Regions from separate parts of the Kocuria sp. JC486 genome, predicted to be linked through region 2. Evidence: riboswitches for the same ligand, from Rfam matches in the RefSeq annotation. Region 2 holds a riboswitch; the other holds the start of a gene.
The links. Region 2 has a riboswitch for thiamine pyrophosphate ahead of thiM (hydroxyethylthiazole kinase). Riboswitches for the same ligand answer to the same signal wherever they lie in the genome.
Positions count from the first base shown of each region.

Region 1 (10,114 bases), on a different contig from region 2:
CGTGACGGCCGTGTTCGCCGGACTGCTGACCAAGGTGGGCGTGTACTCGATCATCCGGACCGAGACGCTGCTGTTTCCCGGCGAGCAGATCAACGGATTGTTGATGTGGGTGTCCCTGCTGACCATGGTCGTGGGGATCCTGGGCGCGCTGGCCCAGATCGACGTCAAGCGTCTGTTGTCGTTCACGCTGGTGAGCCACATCGGGTACATGGTCTTCGGGATCGCGGTGGGCACGGCGGCGGGATTCGCCGCGGTGGTCTACTACGTGGGCCACCACATCATCATCCAGACCAGCCTCTTCCTGGTCGCGGGGCTGATCGAACGCCGGGGCGGGTCCACGAACTCCGATCGTCTGGGAGGCATGGCGCGGCTGGCCCCGGTGCTGGCGGTGCTCTACATGATCCCAGCCCTCAACCTGGGGGGCATCCCGCCGTTCTCCGGGTTCCTGGGCAAGATCGGGTTGTTCCAGGCCGGTGTGGACAACGCGACGTGGCAGACCTACGTGGTGATCTCCGGGGCGGTGCTCACCTCGCTGCTCACGCTGATCGCACTCATGCGCGTGTGGAACCGCGTGTTCCTGCGCACCACGGACGACGCCGATTTCCCCGACCCCGTGCTCCTGGCCCCCAGCCGCGAAGGCCATTGGGGTGCCGGGGCCGTGCAGACCCTCACCCGGGACGAGGGCGGCAGGCAGACCGTGAGCCTGCTCCCGCGCCTCATGGTGTGGCCGACCGCCGTGCTGGTCGTGATCGGTGTGGCCTTGACCGTCTTCGCCGGCCCGTTGTTCGCCGTGGCGGACAACGCGGCCGAGAACCTGGTGAATCCGGGCGCCTACGTCGAAGCCGTACTGGGCCCGGAGGGGGCGCCGTCGGGACCGGTGGAGCAAGCGGCCGGTGACGGGGACTCAGACGGCCGGGAGGTGGCACCGTGAACAGCAACCGAGCCGAATCCGGAGCAGAGTCCCGCGGTGGTCCGCGCCGCACCCACCGGTTCGTCGTCGAGATCCCCCTGATCCTGTGGCTCGTGGTGGTCTGGGCCGTTCTGTGGGGGGAGCTGACGGTCAAGAACCTGGTGGTCGGTGTGATCTTCGCCCTGCTGGTCACCCGCGTCCTGGCACTGCCTCCGGTCGCCCTGTCCCATCGCTTCAACGTTCTCCAGGCCGTGGTCATGGCTGTCACGTTCCTGTACCAGGTGGTCAAGGCCAGCTTCCAGGTTCTGTGGGTCGCGATCCGCAAGGGCCCCAACGTCCGGAGCGCACTGGTCGCGGTCAAACTCCGCACGGTCAACGACCTCATGATCGCTGCCGTCGGCAACACCACGGGGGTGATCCCGGGTTCCGTGTTGATCGAGGTCGACCGATCCACGGCAACGCTCTACTTCCATGCCCTGGACGTCGACGACGACGCCGACGTGGAAGCCTTCCGCAACGGTGTGCTGCGGACCGAGGCGGCGTGGATCAGGGTGATCGGCACCCGGGAGGAGCTGGACCTGCTCAAGGCGGAGGATCAACGACTGGGGCGACGTCGGCCCCTGGCCGTCCTGAGCTCACCCCGGCGTTCGGAGGTGGAAGCGTGAACCCCTATGTTCTGGTGACCGCGGTGCTCCTGCTCTCCGGCGGCGCCGTCGGTGTCCTGTACCGGCTGGTCAAGGGGCCGTCCCTGCTGGACCGTGTCTTGGCCAGTGACGTGCTGCTGGCCATCGTGGCCGCGGCCGTGTGCGTGGACATGGTGTGGAAGGGCACCACGGACTACATGATTCTCACGGTGATGATCTCCCTGGTGGGTTTCCTGGCCTCCGTGACCTTCGCACGATTCGTGCAGTCCCGTCCCTCTCGACACCCGGACGCGGGTCGTGGCGGTTCGGCCTGGGAGGACGCGGAGGCGCCGCGGCAGAGCACGCAGGACACGTCCGCGACGGAGGGCCGATGATGCAGACCGTTCTGGACGTCGTCGGATCCGTATTACTGCTGGTGGGGTGCCTCATGGCGTTCGCCGCCGGGGTGGGGTTGGTCCGACTGCCGGATGTCCTCACGCGTATGCACGCGGCCACCAAGCCCCAGGTGCTCGGGTTGTTGTGCGTCCTGCTGGCCGTGATCGTCATGAACCGGGCGTGGGCCCTGCTGCCGCTGGCCCTGCTGGGGTGGGTGTTCATGCTCCTGACGGCACCCGTCAGCGCTCACATGGTGGGACGGGCCAGCTACCGGAGCAAGCACGTCAAGGAGGAAGGCGTGGTCAAGGACGAACTGGCGATTGCTCTGCGCGAAAACACGCCGGTCGAATCACAACTTGAGCAGTGGGCTGATGGCTCGGAGGACCAGTCGCGCTAGTGTTTGTCATGAACCGCGTTGGTGCACCCGGTCCTGCTAGGACTGGGCGTGCCACCCGTCCACCACGGACCTGCGCGTCCGGGTAAGGAGAGAACATGAACGACAAGGTTGTGGGCCTGGCCGGAACCGCGGCGTCCCTCGCGGGCGTCACGGCGGCGAACAAGGGACTGGGTGCCGTGTGGGCAAAGCTCACCGGTAACCCGCCGCCCGCCAAGAACCCGGATCCTGAGGAGCGGTGGGCTGACATCCTGCTGTGGGCCGTGATCACCGGCGTGGTCACCACGGTGGTGCGTGTGGCAGTGACCCGTCAGGTCACCAAGATGCAAAGCAACCAGGGCGAGTCCTGACACCCGGCCCCTTGCCGACGGTCGTCGAGGGCCGGTTGCCAACCCGTGAGAACGGGCGGCAACCGGCCTTCGCGCATTGGTAGAGTGGGCACGCACTGAAAACGAACGACAGGGGAGCGCGCGAGCGCTGAGAGTGCGGGAGACCGCAGACCCTCGAACCTGATCCGGTTAGTACCGGCGAAGGGAGTCGAGTATCTCGAGGTGTTGCACCGGCTGCGTCCGGTGCCCACCTCCCCCTCCTGAGACCGGGACGGACTGACGGTCCGTCCCCGCAGGAGGAAGCCATGACCTCAACAACATCTCACAGCCCGGGAACCGGCTCGAACGGTTCTCCACGCCGGGCGACCCGCACCGGTGCCGCGTTGCGCTGGCGGGTGGTGGACCTGGTGGTGCTGGCCGTCCTGGCCGCAGCCGGTGGCGTGATCTTCTGGGCCTGGTCCAATCTGATCTACCCCGTGATCACCGGTGCGTCCGTGGCGTATCCGCCCGCCGCCGGTCTGATGCTCGGTGGATGGCTCGTGGCCGGGACCCTGGGCGGGCTCATCATCCGCAAACCGGGTGCCGCCCTGCTGTGCGAACTCCTCGCGGCGATCTTCGAAGGTGTCATGGGAACTCACTTCGGGCTGACCGTGGTGATTTCCGGGATCGTGCAAGGTTTGGGTGCCGAGCTGGTCTTCGCCGCGGTGCGGTACCGCCGGGCCGGCCTCGGCGTGGCTGCGGCCGCGGGTGCCTTGTCCGGCCTGTTCGGCAGCATCTCCGAGTGCGTGCTCTACTACTACGAATGGCCGGTTGCCCACCAAGGGGTGTACGTGGCCCTGGCGACCCTCTCGGGTGCCGTCATCGCGGGTGTGGCGATGTGGCTGCTGGTCCGGGCGCTGCGCGGTACCGGCGTCCTTTCCGCCCTGGCTTCCGGGCGTTGACGGGAACAGCGGTGTCGGGCTCCGCTGAACAGACACCGGCTCAGGGCACAGGGGGCGCACTCGTCGAAGCCCGGGGATTCGGCTGGCAGCATCCGGGGCGAGCTCTCCCTTCGCCCCGTGGACTGGACCTGGTGATCCGACCGGGCGAGAAAGTCCTGCTCGTGGGCCCCAGCGGGGTCGGCAAGTCGACCTTGCTCCACGCACTGGCCGGTGTCCTCGAACGCCGCGAGACCGACGAGCTGGAGGTTCAGCAAGGGGCAAGCGATGCGCCCGGTGGCCCCGAGGGGCCGCTCGGAGAATTGCTCGTCGACGGCGCCCCGGCCGCCGACCGGGCCACCGTGACCGGGCTGCTCCAACAGGACCCCGAATCGGGGATCGTGCTCGCGCGGGTCGGCGACGACGTCGCCTTCGGTCCGGAGAACCTGGCCGTCCCGACCGAGCAGATCTGGCCGAGGGTCACCGAGACCCTGGACGCCGTCGGCCTGGCCGTTGAGCTCGACCGGGACACCGAGGCGCTGTCCGGTGGACAACAGCAGCGACTCGCCCTGGCGGGTGTCACCGCCATGCGGCCGAGGCTGCTCCTGTTGGACGAGCCCACCGCCAACCTCGACCCCGAAGGTGTTCGCACTGTGCGCGACGCCGTCGAAGCGGTCGCGGTGCAGACCGGTGCGACGTTGATCGTGGTCGAGCACCGCACCGAGGTCTGGACGGACCTGGTCGAGCGGGTCGTCGTGCTCGGCGCGGGCGGTGTGGAGCACGACGGCACCCCGGGGCAGGTCTTCGGGGACCCCGGGCGGCGCCGGGTGCTGCTCGAGCGCGGCGTGTGGGTTCCCGATGCGCCCGCACCTGAACCGGTCGTGAGTCCGGCGACGGACGGTGAACCGTTGCTGCGCGCCGTCGGTCTCGAGGTGTCCCGGGACCAGCCCGGCTCACGGGCGCTCGCCGGACGACGACGGCTGGCCCGCCGTGGCAGGCCCGTTCCAGAGCACCTGAACGCGGGAACGCCGGCGGCGCGGCCCGTGGACCTCACGGTCCGCCGGGGGAGCGCAACTGCGGTGACCGGGAACAACGGGGTGGGGAAATCGACCCTGGCCCTGACCCTCGCGGGGCTTCTGGTCCCGGCAGGCGGAACGGTCGAGGCCCAACCCGCACTGGCCGGTGACACCGTGGCGGATCCATCGGCGTGGGCCGGCCGCGAACTGGTCACTCGCGTGGGCACCGTGTTCCAGGAACCCGAGCACCAGTTCCTCACCCAATCCGTCCGGGCCGAGCTGGCCGAGGGGCCCCGCCGAGCCGGGTGGTCTCAGGACCGGATCGACTCCACGGTCGAGGAACTGCTCCAACGCCTGGAACTCACGGACCTGGCCGAGGCCAATCCGTTCACCCTCTCCGGAGGGCAGAAGCGGCGGTTGTCGGTGGGAACCGTCATGGCCGCTGCTCCCGACATCCTGGTTCTGGATGAACCGACCTTCGGGCAGGATTCACGGACGTGGTGGTCGGTGGTCGACCTGCTGGCCGATCAGGTGCGAGCGGGGCGAGCCGTCGTCGTCGTCACCCACGACCGGGACCTGATCCGCGCCCTGGGTGCCCGGGAAATCGAGCTGCACGCCGCGCCGTCCGTCGAGCAGCCGGACGCTCCCGCTCCGCTGACCACCAGGGGCGGTGGAGGCTGGCTCGAACGCCGTGACGCACTCACCAAGCTCGCGTGCGCCGTCGCACTGACTGTCCCGCTGATCCTTTCGGCGGACCCCATCACCTCGGGGCTGATCCTGCTGGGCGAACTCGCGGCACTGTCGCTGGCGGGTCAACGTCCCCTGCGGCTGTTGCTCGCCGCCTGGCCGCTGGTCCTGGCCGCGCTGCTGTCCGGGTGGGGAACCGCGCTCCTAGCCGAGGACTCGGGCCCGCCGCTGGTGTCCGTAGGGCCTATGACGCTGACTCAGGGGTCGGTCGCGGCCGGGGCCGCGATCTCACTGCGCGGGCTCGCCCTGGCGCTGCCCGGGCTGATGCTGCTCCTCACCACGGATCCCACCGACCTGGCGGACGGACTCGCCCGCACCCTGCGCCTGCCCGCGCGGTTCGTGATCGCCGCCCTGGTGGGGCTGCGGCTCATGTCGGTGATGATCAAGCAATGGCAGGTTCTGGTGACGGCACGTCGCGCGCGGGGTGCGGGGGCGTCACGGAACCCAGGGACGGTTCTCGCGGAATGGGGTGGCCGCGCCTTCGGGCTCCTTGTCCAGGCTCTGCGACGCGCGACGCGACTGGCGGTGACCATGGAGGCCAGGGGTTTCGGCTCCGTGGTGGAGGCACGGGACCGCACCTGGGCCCGGCCCATTCGCCGTGGTGCCGCAGATGCCCTGCTGCTCGTGATCACCCTGGCGCTCGCCGTGGGTGCCCCGATCGCCTCCCACTTGGCAGGGGTGCAGCGCTTCATCTGGCAGTGATGCGTCGGCGGCGGGACGCCGCCGCACCTTTGCGGACAGTGCGCAGCGACGGTGCCGGAGTCAGGCAGTCCGGACTCAGGCGGTGGGGACTCAGGCGGTGGGGCCGGGCTGAATGATGTCAGCGCCTTCCCACACGGGATCGGATTCCAGGTACAGCGCCTCTTGCGCGGCCCAACGATCCCAGTACTGCTCGTAGGACGCGCCGTCGCGGCTCAGCGCCCGTGCCCGGCGTTGGCTCTCCGGAAGTTCGACCCAGACGGAAACGTCCAGGACTTCGCGCGCCACGGCGTTGCACGCCCCCACGCCTTCCAGGATCACGATCTCGGCGCACCGGGTTAGCCGCGGACCGCCGGAGGAATTGGCCAGCCAGTCCCAGGCCGCCCAGTACGCGTCCTGTTCCTCGCGCAGGGCGGCCATGATGGATTCGTTGTACGTCTCGATGCCTTGGGCCAGACCGTCCCAGCCGGGGTAGATGTCCTCGAGATGGAAGGTCACCACGTCGCGGGTGACGGACAGGACGGAGGAGAGCTGCTCGGCCAGGCTCGTCTTTCCCGCGCCGGACCGACCGTCGATGCCGATCAGATGCGGGCGACGGGTGGGGTTCTCGAGCTGGTGCATCAGCGCGAGTCCCGACGGATTGCGTTCCGCGATCGCCGGGTCCATGAGCAGTTCGACGTCCTGCACGCTCAACCACCGGCCGTCGTCGTGCGGGAGAGGTTCCGGTCGTGTTCCTCGATCGGGACACGGTCGAGCTGTTCGCGCACATGTTCCACGATCCCGGGCACGGCCGCCGCGATGAGATCCCAGGTCTCCTGGAACCCCGCTTCGTCTCCGTACCAGGGGTCGGCGATGCCCAGGGCCGCGTCGTCGCGAGTCGGAGCCTTCGGGTCTGCCGTGGTGGCATCGAAGGAGCGGAACAGGTGGACCTCTGGCCCCGTCCCGGCGCGGTCGACCCAACGAGTCAAGGCGCGGAGATGTGGTGTGTCCATGGCCAGGACCAGGTCGTGATCCTGCAGCCAGTCGTCATCGATTGTCTGGGCTCGGTGCCCGCTGGGGTCAAGACCCAGGCGCTCCAGGAGACGAGCGGCGCGGGGGTCCACGCCATTGCCCAGTTCTTCCTCGGAGATGCCTGCGGAGTCGACGACGACGCGCTCGCCCAGACCTGCTTGATCGAAGGCCTGACGGAGGGCGAGTTCTGCCATGGGAGACCGGCAGATGTTACCGGTGCACACGGTGGCGATGCGGTACATGCGCCTCAGTTTAGGTGCTTCCGTGGCCACGACCTTCCTTTCATGTCTTGCCATGGATCTTGAGCGCGGAACCCGAGCGCGGGTCTCGTGAGTCAACCTGACGGCAACAACGAATGCGGCTCTCCATATTCGACTAGGACACCGTGACGTACGTCATGTACAAAGTTGATATGAACTCACTCAACTTTGTTGACAGCAGACCAGGAAGTTCTATCCTTGAGTCAGGACAACTCAAGATTTGAGACCTCCGGGTCGCCGTGCGGCCCGGTTGCAGACAAGACAGCCCGTGAGGGCAGAGGAGGAATGGGAATGTCCCGTGCAGTAGGCATCGACCTCGGAACCACCAACTCGGTCGTTTCGACCCTCGAAGGTGGCGACCCCGTCGTCATCGCCAACGCCGAAGGTGCCCGCACCACCCCGTCCGTCGTCGCCTTTTCCAAGGACGGCGAGACGCTGGTGGGTGCCACGGCCAAGCGTCAGGCGGTGACCAACGTCGATCGCACCATCTCGTCCGTCAAGCGCCACATGGGCACCGACTGGACCCAGGAGATCGACGGCAAGAAGTACACCGCGCAGGAGATCTCGGCCCGCACACTCATGAAGCTCAAGGCCGACGCCGAGTCCTACCTGGGTGACAAGGTCACGGACGCGGTGATCACCGTCCCGGCGTACTTCAACGACGCCGAGCGCCAGGCCACCAAGGAGGCCGGTGAGATCGCGGGCCTCAACGTCCTGCGCATCGTCAACGAGCCCACCGCGGCAGCCCTGGCCTACGGTCTGGAGAAGGGCAAGGAGGACGAGCTCATCCTGGTCTTCGACCTCGGTGGTGGCACGTTCGACGTCTCCCTGCTGGAAGTCGGCAAGGACGAGGACGACTTCTCCACCATCCAGGTGCGCGCCACGGCCGGTGACAACCGGCTTGGAGGCGACGACTGGGACCAGCGGATCGTCGACTGGCTGCTCGAGCAGGTCAAGTCCAAGACCGGTGCGGACCTGTCCAAGGACAAGATCGCCCTGCAGCGACTCAAGGAGACCGCCGAGCAGGCCAAGAAGGAACTCTCCTCGGCCTCCTCGACCAACATCTCCCTGCAGTACCTCTCAGTGACCCCCGAGGGCCCCGTCCACCTGGACGAGACCCTGTCCCGCGCCAAGTTCGAGGACCTGACCAGCGACCTGCTGGCCCGGACCAAGAAGCCGTTCGAGGACGTCATCAAGGAAGCCGGCATCAAGCTCTCCGACATCGACCACGTCGTGCTCGTGGGTGGCTCCACCCGTATGCCCGCCGTCGTCGAGGAGGTCAAGAAGCTCTCCGGTGGCAAGGAGCCCAACAAGGGTGTGAACCCGGACGAGGTCGTGGCCGTGGGCGCCGCCATCCAGGCCGGCGTGCTCAAGGGCGACCGCAAGGACGTCCTGCTGATCGACGTGACCCCGCTGTCCCTGGGCATCGAGACCAAGGGTGGCGTGATGAACAAGCTGATCGAGCGCAACACCGCGATTCCGACCAAGCGTTCGCAGGTCTACACCACGGCTGAGGACAACCAGCCGTCCGTGTCGATCCAGGTCTTCCAGGGCGAGCGCGAGTTCACCCGGGACAACAAGAACCTGGGCACCTTCGAGCTGACCGGCATCGCTCCGGCCCCGCGCGGCGTGCCGCAGATCGAGGTCACCTTCGACATCGACGCCAACGGCATCGTGCACGTGTCCGCCAAGGACAAGGGCACCGGCACCGAGCAGTCGATGACCATCACCGGCGGCACCTCGCTGTCGCAGGAGGATATCGACCGCATGGTCAAGGACGCCGAGGCCAACGCCGAGGCCGACAAGGCCCGCCGTGAGGCTGCCGACATGCGCAACAACGCCGAGCAGCTGGCCTACTCGACCGAGAAGCTCATCAAGGACAACGATGAGAAGCTCTCCGAGGACGTCAAGACCGAGGTCCAGGGCGACGTCGACGCCGTCAAGACCGCTCTCGAAGGCGATGACGACGACGCCGTGAAGTCGGCGGTCGAGAAGCTGCAGGGCTCCATGGGCAAGATCGGCGAAGCCGTCTACGCCCAGCAGGACGCCGGCGCCGAGGGCACCGATGGTGACGCTGCGGGTGCGGCACAGGACGACGAGGACATCGTCGACGCCGAGGTCGTGGACGAGGACGAGAACAAGAAGTGATCGACCTCTGACGGTGGTGGCCGGGCAACCGGCCACCACCGTCCCCGACCAAGAAAGGTAGGAACATGAGCACTTCACCCGAAGAGCCCCAGAACGGTGAGCCCCAGGACCAGGCTGCCGATCAGGAGTCCCCGCTCACGGCGGAGGAGATCCTGAACGCCGAGCAGACCGAGGACGCCCGGGCGGCCGACCACGACCCTGCGGTTGCGGATCCGGAATCGACCGGGGATTCGGAACTGGCCCAGCTGGCCGAGGACCGCCTCGATGACCTTCGCCGCTTGCAGGCGGAGTTCCTGAACTACAAGAACCGCACGGACCGTGAGCGCACCCAGTTGCGCGACCACGTGGTGGGCGAGGTTCTGGGTTCGTTGCTCCCGGTCTTCGACGACATCGACGCGGCCCGCGCCGCCGGGGACCTGGCCGACGGTCCGTTCGCCGCGATCGCCACCAAGCTCGAGAGCCTGTTGGACAAGCAGGGCCTGGAGCGCATCGGCGAGATCGGTGAGGCCTTCGACCCCAACGTGCACGAAGCCGTGCTCCAGCAGCCGGCCGAGGGTGTGGAAGCAGACCACATCTCCATGGTGCTGCGATCGGGCTTCCGCGTCGGCACGCGCGTGGTTCGCGCCGCACAGGTCGCCGTCGCGCCCTGATCAGAACGCCGACC
Region 1 is NZ_JAAOZS010000007.1:26,984-37,097, reverse strand. Features, by position in the region: gene GWK18_RS05425 (Na+/H+ antiporter subunit D) at 1-931, shown strand, start outside; gene GWK18_RS05420 (Na+/H+ antiporter subunit E) at 928-1,575, shown strand; gene GWK18_RS13405 (monovalent cation/H+ antiporter complex subunit F) at 1,572-1,928, shown strand; gene mnhG (monovalent cation/H(+) antiporter subunit G) at 1,925-2,326, shown strand; gene GWK18_RS05405 (DUF4235 domain-containing protein) at 2,422-2,673, shown strand; TPP riboswitch at 2,774-2,876, shown strand; gene GWK18_RS05400 (ECF transporter S component) at 2,958-3,593, shown strand; gene GWK18_RS13400 (ATP-binding cassette domain-containing protein) at 3,725-6,034, shown strand; gene GWK18_RS05390 (hypothetical protein) at 6,125-6,718, opposite strand; gene GWK18_RS05385 (low molecular weight protein-tyrosine-phosphatase) at 6,721-7,284, opposite strand; gene dnaK (molecular chaperone DnaK) at 7,594-9,450, shown strand; gene GWK18_RS05375 (nucleotide exchange factor GrpE) at 9,516-10,100, shown strand.
Region 1: another riboswitch for thiamine pyrophosphate. It lies ahead of GWK18_RS05400 (ECF transporter S component); the one in region 2 lies ahead of thiM (hydroxyethylthiazole kinase).

Region 2 (10,114 bases):
TGGTGGCGGCCGGGGAGGCATTGGGCACCTGGGTCGAGAGCCTCGGCTGACGCGTCTCACCACGGGCGCGGACCAGCGACGACGACCGGCGCGGGCGACCAGCGGCGTCGCGGACACCAGACGTGGACACCAAAAAGGGGAGCTGAACGTGGATCAACCATGCGCACATGACACCGGCGTGACCAGGCGGAAACTGGTCAAAGGCGGTTTGGCGGTGGCCGGAACGTGGACCTTGATCGGGGTCGTGACACCTACCAGTGCCGAAGCCGCCGAGACTCCGCCCGGATTCCCCACCGACATCGCCCTCCACCGCAACGTCTTCCAGAACTGGGACGGCACGATCGTCACGGACGAACTGTGGACCTGCGAGATCACCACTCCGGAACAGGCCGAGACCATCGTCAACTGGGCGGCCGGCGCCGACTACCGTGTCCGCCCGCGAGGCTTCGGACACACCTGGTCGCCGCTGGTCGTGGAGTCCGGGACTTCTGCCGACGCAGCCGTGGTCGTGGTGGACACCACCGGCATGGCCGCCATGAGCATGGTCGACGGCGAACGTGTCCGCCTGCAGGCCGGCGCGGAAATGACCCAGGTTCTGAGTTTCCTGTCCACCCACGGGCGCAGCCTGATCGGTGCGCCTGCCCCGGGGGACGTCACGGTGGCCGGTGTCCTGGCGGTCAACGGGCACGGCACCAACGTGGCCGCATCAGGGGAGGGTCTTGCTGCCGGAGGGACCTACGGGACCCTCTCGAACGCCGTCGTCGAACTGACCGCAGTGGTCTGGGATGAAAGTGCCGGGAAGTACACGCTCCGGACCTTCCAACGGAACCAGCCGGAGATCGCGCCGCTGCTGGCCCACGTGGGGCGGGCTCTCGTCACGGAAGTCGTGCTGCAGACCGTGGCCAATTACAACCTGCGCTGCCGCAACACCACACTGATTCCCGCCAGCGAGCTGTTCGCAGCACCGGAATCGGCGGGGCCCAGATCGCTCAGTGCGCTGCTGGACCGCAGAGGCCGGGTAGGGATCATCTGGTACGCGATGACGCAATACCCGTGGGTCCAGACCTGGCAGGTCACGCCCACCGAGCCCCTGCTTTCCAGCGCCCGCTACGCGCCGTTCAACTACCCGTTCGCCGACCGGCTCTCGGACGAGGTGGCCTCTCTAATCACCCAGGTCACCCAAGGCGCGCACTCCCTGACTCCCAAGGCCACTGCAGCCATGATGTACGCCACCCGGGCGGGCTTGGTTGCCAACGGAGCCCTGGACATGTGGGGCGAAGCCAAGAACTTCATCCACTTCGTACGGCCCACCACGTTGTTGGTGTCCGCCGGAAGCCACGTCGTGATCACCCGCCGCGATCAGGTCCAGCGCGTGGTCGCGGACTTCACCACCCACTACCAGGAGCTCATCAGCACCTACCGCTCGCGAGGGCAGTATCCGGCAAACAACGTGTGCGAGATCCGGGTGACAGGCGTTGACCGTTCGGAAGACGTCACTGTCGACGGTGCCGTCGTGCCGTCGCTCTCTTCGGTCACGCCAGTTCCTGGGCGGCCAGAGCTGGATACTGCCGTGTGGCTGGACGTCCTGAGCCTCCCGGGTACACCGGGAACCGGCGAGTTCTATGCCGAAATTGACGCGTGGTTCAGGAACCTGTCCTCCGAACTCGGCGTCGCGCGGCCGGAATGGTCCAAGCGCTTCGCGCACACGGCTGCCGGCCCTTGGACGGACGACCGGGAACTGAAGGACTGGATCCCGGGCCAGTTCCCTGCCTGGCAGGAGGCCTTGACCGGTCTGGACGCCCTGGACCCACAAGGAATCTTCCGAACTCCTCTGCACGACCGCCTGATGCCGCGCTCGGAGGGATGAGGCCGGTAAGGCGCGCCGGACGAGGACGGGCTGGTCGGCGCCCGAGGCCGACACACGCCGACCATTTCCGGGCCTGTTCCGCTCAGGTGCGTGTTCGTCGTCGTCCCCGAATCGGGGTGCAGGTCCAGTAACCGTCACGAGCGTGCGCCCCACTAGGCTGACCCCTGGACCCGAGGGGCGCTACCGCGCTCACCGCGAACAATGGCCCGGGCAGGGACCCGGGCGTGATCCCCAAAGGAGAGTCACCCATGACCGAACGCACCCTTGTCCTGGTCAAGCCCGACGGCGTCGAGCGCAACCTCACCGGCCAGGTCCTGGCCCGCATCGAGGCCCGCGGTTTCAAGCTGGTCGAGCTCAAGAAGTTGGATGCCACTCGGGAGATCCTGACCGCGCACTACGCCGAGCACGAGGGCAAGCCGTTCTTCGAACCCCTGGTCGAGTTCATGATGTCCGGGCCCGTGGTCGCTGCGGTGTTCGAGGGCGACTCCGTGATCGAGTCCTTCCGAGCCATGGCCGGCGTCTCCGACCCGGTCAAGGCCGCCGCCGGCACCATCCGCGGCGACCTGGGCCGTGACTGGGGCGAGAAGGTGCAGAAGAACATCGTTCACGGCTCCGATTCCCCCGAGTCGGCGGAACGCGAAATCGCTATCTGGTTCGCCTGAGCAGCACCCCTCATAGCGCCGAACCCTCGCGAAACTGCCAGATCAACACCTGATCGGCGAGTTTCGCGAGGGTTCGGCGGTAGGTGGGGAGGTGGGTCAGCCGAACATGGTCCCGGAGAAGCGGACCAGCACGGTGCCGAAGACCACCAGCCAAATCAGGATCACACCGGCGGGCGCCCAGATCTTGGTGGTGTCTCGCAGCGCTTCGGGAGCCGGGAGCGCCCGCGTTCGTACACAACGAGCCACAGTGGCCATGAGGAGGACCGGGTGCACGAACCACACGAGCATGCAGTACAGGCACAGGGCGTTGATCGAGAACGTCGCCTGGGTCCAGAGCCACAGCAAGAACACTTCACCCAGGACCAGGCCAACCAACAGCCCCATCCACATCCAGGCCTTGTAGCGGGCTCCCGCCAACACGCCGACGGCCATCACGATCACCAGGGTGTAGGCGACCAGACCGATGAAGGGGTTCGGGAAGCCGAATAGGTTAGCTTGTGAGGAACGGATCACCGTTCCGCAGGAGAACGCCGCGTTGATGTCACACGCCGTCACGTGCAGGGGGTCCTGCAGGATCGCCCACTTCTCGATCACCAGGGAGATCGATGCGTAGAGAGCCAGTCCTGCGGTGATCACCGCGAGCAGGGCCCAGCTGGCGTCCCCACGTGGTAGGCGCGATGTGGGATCCGACTCGTCCAGGGCGGCCTGGTTGTGGTTTTCGGTGGCTTTCGTCATCACATCGTGATCATAGGCGCGGACGTTGGGTACGCGCTGAACACGTTGCCGCGGTTGCGTGTGCCAGAATGAATCCGGTCGCGCATTGGCTGCACCTGATGCGTGATCCGTACCGGTTCCGATCGCACGCCCGGTGGACCGCAGCTCTCAGGAAGATCGAGCGCGTCCGTCGGGGTCAAGACCGCCCGAGTGCCACTGCTTCCAGGTGGCCCGGTGGCTCGGCCAACCGGACGGCCCGTGCGGCGAGCCGGTTACCACCGCGCCCCGCACGGAGCACACGACGACTTTTGGCAGCCGCGCGACCCGCAAGGGCCCCGCACGGCGCCACCGACCGGCGGGCCACCGGGTGTAGACGGTGCTACCCGCAGGAATATGGCGAATACATGACCAACGACCAGGTGAATCCGGCGAGCGAAGGCTCAGAAGTCTCCGCCGACGAGCACACCTCCGACACGCCCAACGCCGCCGCGAACATGGCGCCCGCCGAGCCCACTGCAGAGCTCCCGAGCACTGTGGCCGCGGAGACCCCTTCCGAAACGCCCGCCGAGATGGCCTTCCAAGCCATGCGGAACGCCGAGGCGCGGGACGGGCAGGATGCAGCGCAGACCGAGTTGCCGCTGAACGAACCCGTCGACGCCCCCGAACGCGAGTCGGCTGACGGTGACGACCAGCCTGCGAAGGAAGCTGAGGACGCGGCCGAGGCCCCCGAGGATTCTGAGGACTCCACCGCTTCTGAATCCGAGGGGTCCGCAGACTCGCCCGATTCCGGGGACTCACCTGAATCAGCGGACTCGCCTGAGTCAGCTGACTCTCCGGACGACGCCAACGACGAAGACGCCAGCGAGTCCACCGACGACGTCGAACCCTCCGCGGAGGAGGACCCCTTCGCCGTGTTCAGCGCCGCATCCGCGACGTCGCTGATGTTCCACGCCCCGGACACGGAGGCGATCAAGGCTGCGGCCGAGCGAGCAGCGGCGGCTCGTGAGGAGGCCCGCCAGGCGGCCCTGGACGAGGCCGACGCCGCCGAGGAAGCTGAGTTCGAGGATCCCGCTCCCGGGGCGGGCGTGACCAGCAAGCGTCGGCGACGTCGTCGTCGTGGCACCGTGGACATGGAACTGGAAGGCGGCAACGACGAGGACCCGCCCGGAACCGTGACCCGGATCCGTACGGGCCGAGTGGTCGACGGGTCCGCGCCGACGACCGTCCAGTCCGTGAAGGGCTCCACCCGACTGGAGGCCAAGAAGCAGCGACGTCGCGAGTCCCGCCAGTCCGGCCGGCGCCGTCAGGTCATCACGGAAGCCGAGTTCCTGGCTCGCCGTGAGTCCGTGGAACGGAAGATGGTGGTCCGGGAGAAGGACGACCGCATCCAGATCGGCGTGCTCGAAGACGGCGTGCTGGCCGAGCACTTCGTGTCCCACACGCAGCAGGACTCCCTGATCGGCAACGTCTACCTGGGCAAGGTCCAGAACGTGCTGCCGTCCATGGAGGCCGCGTTCGTGGACATCGGCCGCGGTCGCAACGCCGTCCTGTACGCGGGCGAGGTCAACTGGGACCAGGCCGATCTGGGCGGCTCGGCCAAGCGCATCGAGAACGCCCTCAAGCCCGGCGACGCCGTCCTGGTGCAGGTGACCAAGGACCCGGTGGGGCACAAGGGCGCGCGCCTGACGAGCCAGGTCTCCCTACCCGGCCGCTACCTGGTGTATGTGCCCGGCGGGTCCATGACGGGTATCTCCCGCAAGCTGCCCGACGTCGAACGCCAACGGCTCAAGAAGATCCTGAAAGACCACCTCCCGGAAGGTGCGGGCGTGATCGTGCGCACCGCGGCCGAGGGTGCCTCCGAGCAGGAGCTGACCAACGACATCAACCGTCTGCGCTCGCAGTGGGAGCAGATCCAGGAGAAGTCCAACCAGGGCAAGACGCTGGCCCCGGAGCTGCTCTACGCGGAGCCGGACCTGACCATCAAGACGGTGCGTGACGTCTTCAACGAGGACTTCACCTCGATGACCGTCCAGGGGCAGGCCGCCTGGGACAACATCGAGGCCTACGTGATGTACGTGGCCCCGGACCTGTTGGACCGCGTCTCCCAGTGGACCGAGGACGAGGACCTGTTCGAGCACTACCAGGTGGACGAACAGATCTACAAGGCACTGGACCGCAAGGTCATGCTGCCCTCCGGCGGTTCGCTGGTGATCGACCGGACCGAGGCGATGACGGTTGTGGACGTCAACACCGGCAAGTTCACGGGCTCCGGCGGCAACCTCGAGGAAACGGTCACCAAGAACAACTTGGAAGCCGCCGAGGAGATCGTGCGTCAGCTGCGTCTGCGCGACATCGGCGGAATCATCGTGATCGACTTCATCGACATGGTGCTGGAAGCCAACCGCGATCTGGTGCTGCGCCGACTGGTCGAGTGCCTGGGCCGGGACCGCACCAAGCACCAGGTGGCCGAGGTGACCTCCCTGGGTCTGGTCCAGATGACCCGCAAGCGCATGGGCACCGGGCTCTTGGAGATTTTCAGCGAACCCTGTGAGGCCTGTGAGTCCCGCGGCGTGGTCATCCACGACCACCCCCTCAAGGGCAAGGGCGGGGTCTCCACTGACTCCCACCGCAGCCAGCGCAACGAACGCAAGCGCAGCCGTCGCTCGGGCTCGGGCCAGGGGAACGCAGATCGCGGCAACGCCAAGGACACCGGTGATTCGGGTCAGTCGGGCGAGAACCCGAAGGATGCCGAGGACGCCAAGCGCGCCCAGGCCACCCGCAACGCCTTCGCGGCCATCGCCTCGGCCTCTCACCACGACGATCCCAAGGGCGAGTCCGCCACCGGCGCCGACACTTCCGGGGAGGCCGCCGACTCGCACCCCGCGGCTCAGTCTTCGAACACGGGGGCCGACGACGCGCGAAGCGCCGGTAACGGTGACACCTCCGCACCGGATTCCGACCGTCCCGACGCCGGGTCGGACTCCTCGGGCGACGGCGGCAGGCGCCGTCGGAAGCGCCGCGGAAAGCGGTCCCGCAACCGCGGCCAGAACGATTCGGGCTCCGAGAACCGGGGAGACGACTCCAGCGCTTCGGAGAACGGCGCCTCGAATGGTGCTGCACAGCCGGGCAAGCCCGCGGAATCCGGGCAACAGAACGACCAGACCACGCAGGAAAAGCAGCCGGAACCATCTCGGAACCAGCCGACGGAACCCCAAGGTGCCGCCAAGGCCTCCGGACAATCCGAGCGTCCGGCCCGCCCTGCTGCGTCGGACTCGGCAACGGTCCCGGACCGCTCGGTGTCCGCGGCGCGTCGTCGTCGCGGGGCTCGACGTGCTGCCGCTCCGGTCGCAGCACCCGACACCGAGTCCCAGCCGACGGCGCCTCAACCGGCCGGCCCCGTGACCTCCGGATCCGCCTCCGTGGTCTCCGGTTCGACGGGCGACGACGGCGCCTCCTCCCGCGTGACGATCGCCGGTGAGGTCATCGAACTGCCCCAGGGCACGTCGTCTTCGAGCGGGTCAGGTGCCGGGAGTTCGGTGCCGTCCTTGGACTCGTTGGCCGACTCCCTGGGAGAGCGGGCACCGGGCCAGACCTCCCCGCAGCGCAAGCGACGGGTGCGCCGGGCGTCTGCACCGACGTCGGCCCCGCGGAGCTCTGACTCCACGGAAGGCTGAGGCGCCACGGGTTGACGACAACCCGGCAAGGCAATCAACAGTCACCGACTGGACATCCGGGGTTTCCGGGGTCCAGTCTTGGTGACACGTGACACGGGGTGCCGCGCACTGCGCGGCTGAGAGCAAACCCGTTGAACCTGATCTAGCTCGTACTAGCGAAGGGATTGTCGCCTTGCCACAGGGCTATGCGTCATCTTCATCATTTCCGTCCGACCGCTTGTCCGTCCTGCTCGCCGATCTGCGCGCGGGCCGTCCGCTGGTCCAGTGTCTGACCAACTCGGTGGTCACCAACTTCACGGCCAACGCCCTCCTGGCACTCGGGGCCGCCCCGGCGATGACCGACATCGTGGGGGAAGCCGGGCCGTTCGCCCAGATCGCCGACGGCGTGTTGATCAACCTGGGCACGCCCACCCCTGAACAACGCGCGGCCATGATCGAAGCGGCAACCGCGTGCAAGGCCACCGGTACGCCTTGGATCCTCGATCCCGTGGCCGTGGGCGCGCTGCCCATCCGGACCGCGCTGGCCGCCGAGCTCCTGGAACTGGGGCCCACGGTGGTCCGCGGCAACGCCTCCGAGGTCATCGCCCTCTGCGGCGGGGCCGGGGGGCGGGGCACAGATTCCACGGTCCAACCGGAAGACGCCCTCGACGCCGCAAGGACGTTGGTCATCCGTCACGGCGTGGGCGCGGTGGCGATCTCGGGGGAGACCGACCTGATCGTGGGTCCGGACGGCGTCTGGACCGTTCCGCACGGACACCCCTATCTCACGCTCGTCACCGGCGGGGGCTGTGCACTGGGCGCCGTCATCGCGGCGTTTGCCGCCGTGGCCCAGGATGCCCAGGAGGCCGCCGTGGCAGGCAGCGTGGCCTGGGAAGTTGCCGCCGAACTCGCCGCGTCCGAAGCGGCCGGCCCGGGGAGCTTCGCGGTGGGCCTGCTGGACCGGCTCCACGGACTCAGCCCCCAGCTGCTCCGCGACCGCAGCGCAGTCACTTCCCTGGAGGTGGCGCAGGCATGACCGGCCACCAGAACACCTCTGAGTCGAGCGGAGAGGCCCGTGCCCGATCGGTGTTCGACCCCGCCGATCTCCTGCTGTACCACGTGACCGACGGCGCCTTGAGTGCCCCGCGGTCCGTGCCCGACGTCGTCGAAGCCGCGGTCGACGGTGGAGTGACCATGGTCCAGGTCCGGGGCAAGGACCTGGGAGGGGCCGAGTTCCTGGACCTGGTCCAGGCCGTGGCGACGCGAGTCGGGTCACGGGTACCCGTGCTGATCAATGACCGCGTGGACGTGTACCTGGCCGCCCGTGAGCGCGGACTGGCGGTTGCGGGAGTTCACGTGGGGCAGTCGGACATCCCCGTGTCCGACGTGCGCGCAATCTGCGGTCCCGCCGCGATCGTGGGGCTCTCCGCCGCCCAATCGACCGAGTTCGACGCGGTGCGACTCCTGCCGGAAGGCACGGTGGACTACATCGGCATCGGAGCTGTCCACACAACCAGTACCAAGCCGGATCATCCCGAGCCCCTGGGCATCGACGGCTTCCGCGCAGCCCGGGCCTGGTGCCCCGTACCGGCGGTGGCCATCGGCGGAGTCCGGGTCGAGGACTGCCCACCTCTGCTGGCCGCGGGGGCCGACGGCGTCGCCGTGGTCTCGGGGATCTGCGCGAACTCGGGAGACCCGCGGTTGGCCGCGACCCAATACAGGGAGGCCCTCGGCGTAGGGAGCGCGTCCGCGTCGGGGGAAGGGACGAACCCTTGAGCACGGACCAGACCATCTCCAGCATCCAGTCGAACGTCCGCAAGGTCCCGCGCGTCCTGTCAATTGCCGGGACGGACCCGACGGGCGGGGCCGGACAGCAGGCGGATCTCAAGACCTTCGCCGTGTTGGGTGGATACGGGATGAGCGTGGTCACCGCCGCCATCGCCCAGAACACCCGCGGCGTGCGGCTCGTGCACTCGGTGCCCACTGAGGTCATCACCGCGCAGCTCCAGGCGGTCTCTGACGACGTGACGGTCGACGCCGTCAAGATCGGCATGCTCGGTTCGGTCGACGTCATTGCAGCGGTCAATGACTGGCTCCAAGCGAACCGGCCACCGGTCGTCGTCCTGGACCCCGTCATGATCGCGACCTCCGGTGACCGGCTGCTGGCTCAAGAGGCCGAGGAGGCCCTGCGCGATCTGCTGCATCGCGCGGATCTGGTGACGCCCAATCTCCCCGAACTCGCAGTGCTTGTAGGGGAGCCGGTGGCGGAGGACTGGTCGACGGCGCTGGAGCAGGGCCGGACCCTGGCCGAGCGCCACAACGTGTTCGTCCTGGTCAAGGGTGGACACCTGGCCGGGGATAGGACCCCCGATGCCCTACTGGCCCCCGGACAGCCCGAACCGGTCTACCAAGCGGCCGGAGCCAAGGTTCGGACCAACAACACGCACGGGACCGGATGCTCGCTGTCATCGGCCGTCGCCGTCCTGGGGGCACGGACCGGTGACTGGTCGGTTGCCGTGGGAGTCGCTCGCGAGTGGCTCCGTGGCGCCCTGACCCACGCCGACGAACTCGAGGTCGGCCAGGGCAACGGCCCGGTCCACCACGGCCACCATCTCGAAGCGCATCTGGTGCAGCTCCTGACCGATTGGGCGAATGGCATGGGACAGGAAGGTGGTGCCGGTCCGGAAAAGGGCGCGGACTCGTCCTTCACGGAGCAGCTCTGGGCCCGGACAGGGGACATCAGGAGCCAGATCGACGACGGCCGTTTCGTCCCCGCGCTCGGTCAGGGCACGCTGCCCCGGGACGTGTTCCTGGACTATCTGTCGCAGGACCTGATCTATCTCCAGGACTATTCCCGAGCCTTGGCCCAACTCGCGGTGCGGGCACCCACCGAGCAGTGGCGGGCCTTCTTCGCCTCCGGCGCGGCCGGCTGCGCCAGGGAAACCGAGCAACTCCACCGCACGCTCGTCGACGCCGGTGTCCCCGTCACTCCCAGCGCGGTCACCGCCGAGTACACGGAGTTCCTGCTGGCCACCACGCAGACGCGGGACTGGGCCGTTGGTGCGGCGGCGGTGCTGCCGTGCTACTGGCTGTACGCGTGGATCGGCAACCGGCTCCAGGAACACCGCGAGCGGATGGCGGCAGAGAGCGGCGACGGCGGCTGGGACCACCCCTACGGTGCCTGGGTGGATTCGTACTCCGACCCGGAGTTCACCGCC
Region 2 is NZ_JAAOZS010000001.1:236,487-246,600, reverse strand. Features, by position in the region: gene GWK18_RS01085 (choline/carnitine O-acyltransferase) at 1-50, shown strand, start outside; gene GWK18_RS01080 (cholesterol oxidase substrate-binding domain-containing protein) at 179-1,867, shown strand; gene ndk (nucleoside-diphosphate kinase) at 2,116-2,529, shown strand; gene GWK18_RS01070 (vitamin K epoxide reductase family protein) at 2,626-3,264, opposite strand; gene GWK18_RS01065 (Rne/Rng family ribonuclease) at 3,648-6,917, shown strand; TPP riboswitch at 7,002-7,099, shown strand; gene thiM (hydroxyethylthiazole kinase) at 7,135-7,932, shown strand; gene thiE (thiamine phosphate synthase) at 7,929-8,672, shown strand; gene GWK18_RS01050 (bifunctional hydroxymethylpyrimidine kinase/phosphomethylpyrimidine kinase) at 8,669-10,114, shown strand, end outside.